Regions from separate parts of the Paenibacillus sp. SAFN-117 genome, predicted to be linked through region 1. Evidence: predicted binding sites of a transcription regulator. Region 1 holds the regulator's gene; the other holds the start of a gene.
The links. The regulator Rex, encoded in region 1, represses fermentation and respiration genes when NADH is low (regulators of the CRP and FNR family bind a similar motif). The targets are predictions, from matches to a motif close to TTGTGAAATATTTCACAA.

Region 1 (3,418 bases):
CATCGCCTGCTTCCTTCCTACAAACATCTGGTTATCGATGAAGCGCATCATCTGGAAGAGGTCGCCAGCAAGCATATGGGAATCGAACTGAAATACATGTCCTTCGTGAATACTCTTACCCGATTGTTTAGAGACAGTAAGAACGGACAGCTTCCGTCCTTGCGCATACGGTTACAAGGATTGGGCGGGGAGCTTCCGGAGCATTCTGCGGAATGGGACGCTCTCATTGAGGGAATCTACCCTAAACTGGTCGAGGTTAAAGAGCATTGGGATCATTTGGCCGAGCTGCTTTACGAGCTAGTGAACGGTAAGATGGGCGAGTCGGGAGAAACCGGCCAGCTTGTATTTAGGATTAAGGACGATCAAATGCCGAAGCAGTGGGATAAACTGCTGACCATCGAGGATAACATCTATATCGGCCTGGGCGAGATCAGCCGCAAGCTGGACCGTCTCGCGCAAGAGTTGAAGGATTGGCAGGAGGAACATGATCTTAAAGGCAGCTTGACCGACCTTGCCGGTTCCGTGAAAGAACTAAACCGCCAGAGAGATGCTCTGCGCTTCTTCATGAAGAGAAGCGATCCGGATTATGTATATTGGCTCGAAGCAAGCCCTCAATTCAAGATGAGGTCGCTTCATCTGTTCAGCGTGCCCACTGACGTAAGCAAAATTTTGCAGCAATCCCTGTTCGATGAAAAAGACAGCGTTATTCTGACATCCGCCACTCTTTCCGTCGACAAGACCTTTGATTACAGCCGCGATCAGTTGGGGCTGGGAAGGTCGGATAAGCTGAACACCGTTTTGCTTCCTTCTCCGTTCAATTACCGCAAGCAGGCGCTGGTTTGCATCCCTCGGGATTTTCCCGGGATTAAAGGAAGAGACGGAGAAGATTATTTCGTACACAAGCTGGTAGAATCGCTTCATGAGGTAGCTGTAGAAACAAGGGGCCGCATGCTGGTTCTCTTCACTTCGTACCGTATGCTCAAGAATGCTTATCCGGAATTGAAGGAAAGGCTTGCCTCGGCAGGTATTCAGGTGCTGGGGCAGGGGATAGACAGCTTTAACCGCAGCAAGCTGACACGCTTGTTCCAGGAGAGCGAATCCGCCGTATTGCTGGGGACGAGCAGCTTCTGGGAAGGGGTCGATATTCCGGGAGAAGCTTTGACCTGCCTGGCGATCGTTCGTCTTCCTTTCCAGCCTCCCAACCATCCTGTAACGGAAGCCAAGAGCGAACAGCTGAAGAAAAGTAATCTCAATCCTTTCATGAAGCTGTCTGTGCCTCAGGCGGTCATCCGCTTCAAGCAGGGCTTCGGCCGTCTTGTTCGCAGGGCCAGCGATAAAGGAATTGTTATCTTATATGATACCAGGGTCATCGATACCCAGTACGGCAAATACTTTCTTTACTCCTTGCCCGGGCCCAAAATCGAGCACATGCCGACCGGGCAGATGGTTCCGCGGATTAAACAATGGATGGAGGAGGAACACGCTTGAAATCGATGAAAATATCCGAAGCCGTCGTTAGGCGGCTCCCCATTTATTTGCGCTTCCTGAACGAATTAAACCGGATGAACGTAACTACCGTTTCCTCTCAGGATTTAGGAAGCAAGCTGGATCTCAATCCGGCCCAAATCCGCAAAGATTTGGCTTATTTCGGCGAGTTCGGCAAGAAGGGAATCGGCTACGACGTTAAGTATCTCATAGAGAAGATTCGACAAATTTTGAAGCTGGACCAAAGAATTCAAGTGGCGCTGGTCGGAGCGGGTAACTTAGGCAGAGCTTTGTGTAATTATAATGCTTATTTGCAGGATAACATGAAGATTGTCGCTGTGTTTGATGCGGAGAAGTCCAAGATCGGGCAGAACATGAACAATTTAACCGTGCTTCCGATGTCGGAGCTGACCGATACGATCCGGGAGCTGCAAATAAGGATCGGGATTATTACGGTTCCCGCTTCGGAGGCTCAGAATGTAGCCGATCGGTTTGTCGAGGCCGGGATCGAGGCTATATTAAATTTTGCCCCGGTCATTATTAAAGTTCCGCCCCATATAAGGGTTCATCATGCAGATTTTACAACGGATCTGCAGAGCCTGGCTTACTATCTGAACAAAGAGGAAGAGGCGTGATCAAGGCGCCGCACATTGAAAATTGCCGGTTCACCGGAGCCGGTTCACTGTAACATAATAAAGGCTTGTCCGGTCTCGAGCCGTACAAGCCTTATTATTATGAAAGACTGCCTCAAGCGGGGTTTAGCCGATTAAGCGTAGCGCAGTACAACGCTGTCCAGAATGTTTGCCACATCTTCACAGGAGTCCGTCGTCTGCTCCAGACGCTCATACAGCTCTTTGATTTTAAAGTCGTGGTAAGGGTCCTTGGGAGAAACGAAGATCGCGCGAATGCCTTCTCTCATTAAGCGGTCGGCTTCATTCTCCAGACTGTTGATATGTACGGCATGCTCGGTAATTTCAGAATATTTCTTCTTGGAAAGCAGCTTGAAGGCCTCCAGAATATGCTCACAGCTCGATACAATGACTTCAGCGAATTCTTTCATGAAATCATCGGTTTTATCAATATTTAAATAATCGAAACGGGCGATGGTCGCTTCGATACCGTCCACTACATCATCCACAGACATGGCCAGCTCCATAATATCCTCGCGGTCAATCGGAGTAAGGAATACTTTGCTTAATCCTTTAAATATGGAATGTGTCAGTTGATCCCCTTTGTTCTCCAATTCTTTGAGCTTATCGAAATAAGGGGCTAACGCGCTTGAGCCGGACATGGCCTCCCGAAAGACTTTGGCCGCTTCCAGAGTATTCTCGGCCGCTTCAATCAATAGTGCTAAAAAATCGGTATCTTTCTTCTTGCCGCTAAACATTGTGATAAGACCCCTTTCCTCTGTTGAATCTAACATGGACCTATCGGCCTTAGATTCTTAAACCGTTTAATGTCGTTTCATAAAATTAAAAATAGCACATTCTCCAGCCTAAAAGCAATGGACCGGTTATATAGGCTATTTGCCGGGCATTTTTTGTCATTGAAATTGGTGCTAAAGCAATAAGTCCTGCTATTTTAAAATGTACCCGTCTTTCTTGATTTTAACCTTACTAAGCGGTACATTGGAAAAGAATGATATTTCGTGAAAGGGTTGAATACATTGACGGATACAGTGATTATTAATGGAAGCTTTATAACGATGGACCCCGCTCAGCCTTACGTGGAAGGGGTTATGGTTATTAAAGGTGACCGGATAGATTATGTCGGACCTGAGAAGCAGGATTCCATAAGCAAGGATGCGCGTATCATTAACGGTCGCCATAAGCTGTACATGCCGGGATTGGTGAATACCCACGGACATGCGGCTATGACCCTGCTTAGAGGAGTGGGTGATGATTTGGCTCTTCAGGTGTGGCTGGAAGAAAAA
Region 2 (3,418 bases), on a different contig from region 1:
AATTAATATAGCAATCACAGCCATCCGAGGCTTTGACATCGGCCTTCCTCCTCGCTATTTTCATACAAAAAGCCCCTCTAAGCAGATTCTGGAACATAATCCAGTCCTCCCTAAAGGGGCAAAGCAGCAAGTGAACGGTCCCCGTTCTGACAGCTAGCGGTTATCGGGGACTTCTGTTGTTATTAATATACTAGAGAGAAAATTCCGTTAATATGACTCAAATAACGGATGTTGCTGGCTTCCTTCATCAGCGAAGCGGGAAGTCCTTTCAGTTGGGTCTGGTTGCCGCCGATCGTGCCGATCGCGTCTTTTCTGCCCAAGCTGGCCAGCGTTCCGGAGAAGACCGGCTGGAAGTCCTTCATAGGAGCTTCTTTGAAGTAAGCGAACAGGTTGTAGCCGACGGTTTCACCCATTTGCCATGCGATCTGGGCGCTTGGCGGATAAGGACGTCCTTCCGGTCCCATAACGACCGCGCTGTCCCCTGCCAGGAACACATCGGGATGAGAGGTCGATTGCAGGAACTCGTTAACGGTAGCCCGGCCGCGGTTCGCCTCGATGCCCGAGTTGGCGACAACGGAATTTCCGGTTACTCCGCCCGTCCAAACCATCGTGTTCGTTTCGATCGTTGTGCCATCCTTCAGGATGACGTTCTTGCCTTGAACCTCTGTAACCGCCACTCCGGTCAAGATATTCACTCCGCGCTTCTCCAGGCTGGTTTTGGCGCGTTCTACGAGCTCAGGCGCGAAGCCGGGCAGGATCGAAGGAGCCGCCTCGACGCAATAGAGCGAAATTTCTTTGAAGTCGACGCCCTTTCTGAGGCACATATCCGGAAGCATATCCACCATTTCGCCGATGAGCTCGATACCGGACAAACCGCCTCCACCGATAACGAAGGTTGCATCCGCTTTGTTCTTCGTTCTGCTGTACTCGTCCACACACGCTTCAACATGCGCGCGAATCCGGTTCGCATCTTCCACCGACTTAAGCGTAAAGCTGTTCTCCTGCAAGCCGGGAATGCCGAAGAAAGCCGTCTCACTGCCCAGCGCGATAACCAGCGCATCGTAGTCCAGAGTCAGACCGCCGGCCAAGGAGACCTTCTTCTGCTCCAGATCGATATTATTCACCGTGTCGATTCTTAAATCAACGTTCTTGCCGCGCAGAAGCTTCTCCAGAGGCAGCGCCACGTTCTTCTCGTTCAAGCCGCCAACGGCCAGACGATGAAGCTCGGTGATGATTTGGTGGGAGCCGTTGCGGTTGACGACTGTAATGGAAGCTTCTTCAGCCGACATATATTTTCTGGCAGTCAGGGCCGTAAGCAATCCGCCGTATCCGCCGCCTAGTATTAATACTTGCTTAGCCATTGTTCATCCTCCATTCTCTATTTTGTTTCCGTGTCACCTTTTTGGCGCTCAGCCATAACCTCTAGGAACGCTTGGGCAAAGCGGAACATTTTCTGAACTTGCGGGTCTTTAAGCATCTTGAGCAGTCCAAAAAGCCCAATGGTCGTCGAGTCCGACTGGGCACGGTCGCTCGCTTCAATGGCAGCGGATGCGATTCCCTTCGCTTTATCCTGAATAGGCTTCACAAACTCGCCTAATCCGCCCTTCAAATCTTCAATGAGCACACGGTCCGTAGCCAAAGATTGGGCAACATCATAGGCTTTGGTCATCAGAGTGACCATCTCCGCCAATTTAGGCAGCTGCTCCACCAATTCCGTGAGCGATTTCTGAACCTCGGGCTTCATCAACTGATCGAGCACATCCAATTCTCCGCGTACAGCCGCCGAATTGGTTTCGTTTGCCGAATTTTGCGCTGGTGTTTCTGACATGAGTAAACGGCCTCCTTTGCTTGAAATCTTCCATAATAATATTTGGCGTTAGCCAGTTAGTGCGATAATCCGTGATGACGCTTACCTTACTTTCCTCTGGGTGACGGGTGGGACCGGGACTTATGGAAATTAGTTGTGATAAATTTCACAACTTGAGAAAAGGATCAGTCGTTAACGGATTCTATGCTTGTATTGTAATCCTTTTATGACAAAACTGCAAAAACATTTTTTGACACCAATTTGTCAAATATATCCCTCTAAATGCCTTTTGCTGGCATAAGCTTGACTTTCCTTCCTTTTGCCCGTCTACAACCGCACCATCGACTGCCTGATCAGTCAATCATGACGAATATGACAGCAAAAATAGAAAAGCTGCCGGGAAACGGATTGTGATACAACTATAATAGTAGGGGTCATGCCGCGCCGATCGTATGGGAGGGTTGGCGTCGCATAACGGTGGTCAACGAGACTAAGTGGATTTCATACAGTTAGATTTCTATATTCGGAAGAAATATGGAAACTAACTGGAAAACCTACAGTTAGTTTGCGCCAAAACAGCCGTTTCGCCCAAAGTTGCCCATTTTAACTGTAGTTTATCCAGTTAGTTTGATCATTTTCGCCCATTCGCTTGAATCTACCTGTACAAAATACAGTTAGACGTGCCGCTCCGCTTGCAACGATGCCTGCAGACGGTAAAATAAACGGATTTTCAAGGTAGTTTAGTCATTTGGCGCGATTTGCATCAATTTACCTGTACAAAATACAGTTAGACGTGCCGCTCCGTTTGCACGGCACCGGCAGAAAATGAAAATAGACGGATTTTCAAGGTAGTGTCCCTCACAGTTAGTTTCCCCTCTTGTGAAACGTGGCGCCATCCTTCCGTCTTCATTGCCTGAATATAGTTGTCTAATTGGAGGAATAAGTATATGGAGAGCCCGGAACCATTCAATAGAGGGAAGAGAACCCAACCCGCAATACCGGAAACACAGCAAATAAAGCTCAGCGTCCCTCAGCCCTTTAGCTATAACGAAACATTAGGCTACTTGTCCCGCTCGCCCAACGAGTGTATGTACCGTATCCACAATGATAAACTATACTGTCACATTCCGGTAACGCATGAAGGTACGGGCCCTGTAGTCGAAATCAGCGGAGAACAGGGAGACTCTCTCGTTGTTACCTGTTTGCAAGAGGGCCTTCCATCCAAGGCAAGCCGAGACATGGTAGCCGGATATGTTCGCGAATGGTTTGATTTGGAGACGGACCTCGCTCCTTTTTACGAAATGGCCGCGGGCGATGCCCTGCTGAACAAGGTAGTCCGGCGGTTTTATGGCCTCCGCCTGGCCGGCATTCCCGATTTATTCGAAGCTCTTAGCTGGGGGATTATCGGGCAGCAGATTAATTTAGCCTTTGCCTACACGCTCAAGAGACGCCTCGTGGAATCGTTCGGCAAGCATGTCGAATGGGACGGGGTCAAGTATTGGAGCTTCCCTTCTCCATCCGTCATTGCAGAGCTGAAGGTGGAGGATCTGACCCGGCTGCAGTTAACCGCCAGAAAATCCGAATATTTAATCGGCACAGCCCGTCTGATGG

Region 2: a site for Rex is predicted at 1,962-1,979, ahead of ACTHRH_RS16770 (DUF1641 domain-containing protein). Genes of this name have one in related genera too.

The regions. Positions count from the first base shown of each region.
Region 1 is NZ_JBQCLK010000004.1:71,835-75,252, reverse strand. It holds gene dinG (ATP-dependent DNA helicase DinG) at 1-1,488, shown strand, start outside; gene ACTHRH_RS04080 (redox-sensing transcriptional repressor Rex) at 1,485-2,120, shown strand; gene ACTHRH_RS04075 (DUF47 domain-containing protein) at 2,252-2,872, opposite strand; gene ACTHRH_RS04070 (amidohydrolase) at 3,152-3,418, shown strand, end outside.
Region 2 is NZ_JBQCLK010000025.1:73,729-77,146, forward strand. It holds gene ACTHRH_RS16760 (amidohydrolase family protein) at 1-39, opposite strand, end outside; gene ACTHRH_RS16765 (NAD(P)/FAD-dependent oxidoreductase) at 183-1,361, opposite strand; gene ACTHRH_RS16770 (DUF1641 domain-containing protein) at 1,379-1,828, opposite strand; gene ACTHRH_RS16775 (DNA-3-methyladenine glycosylase family protein) at 2,755-3,418, shown strand, end outside.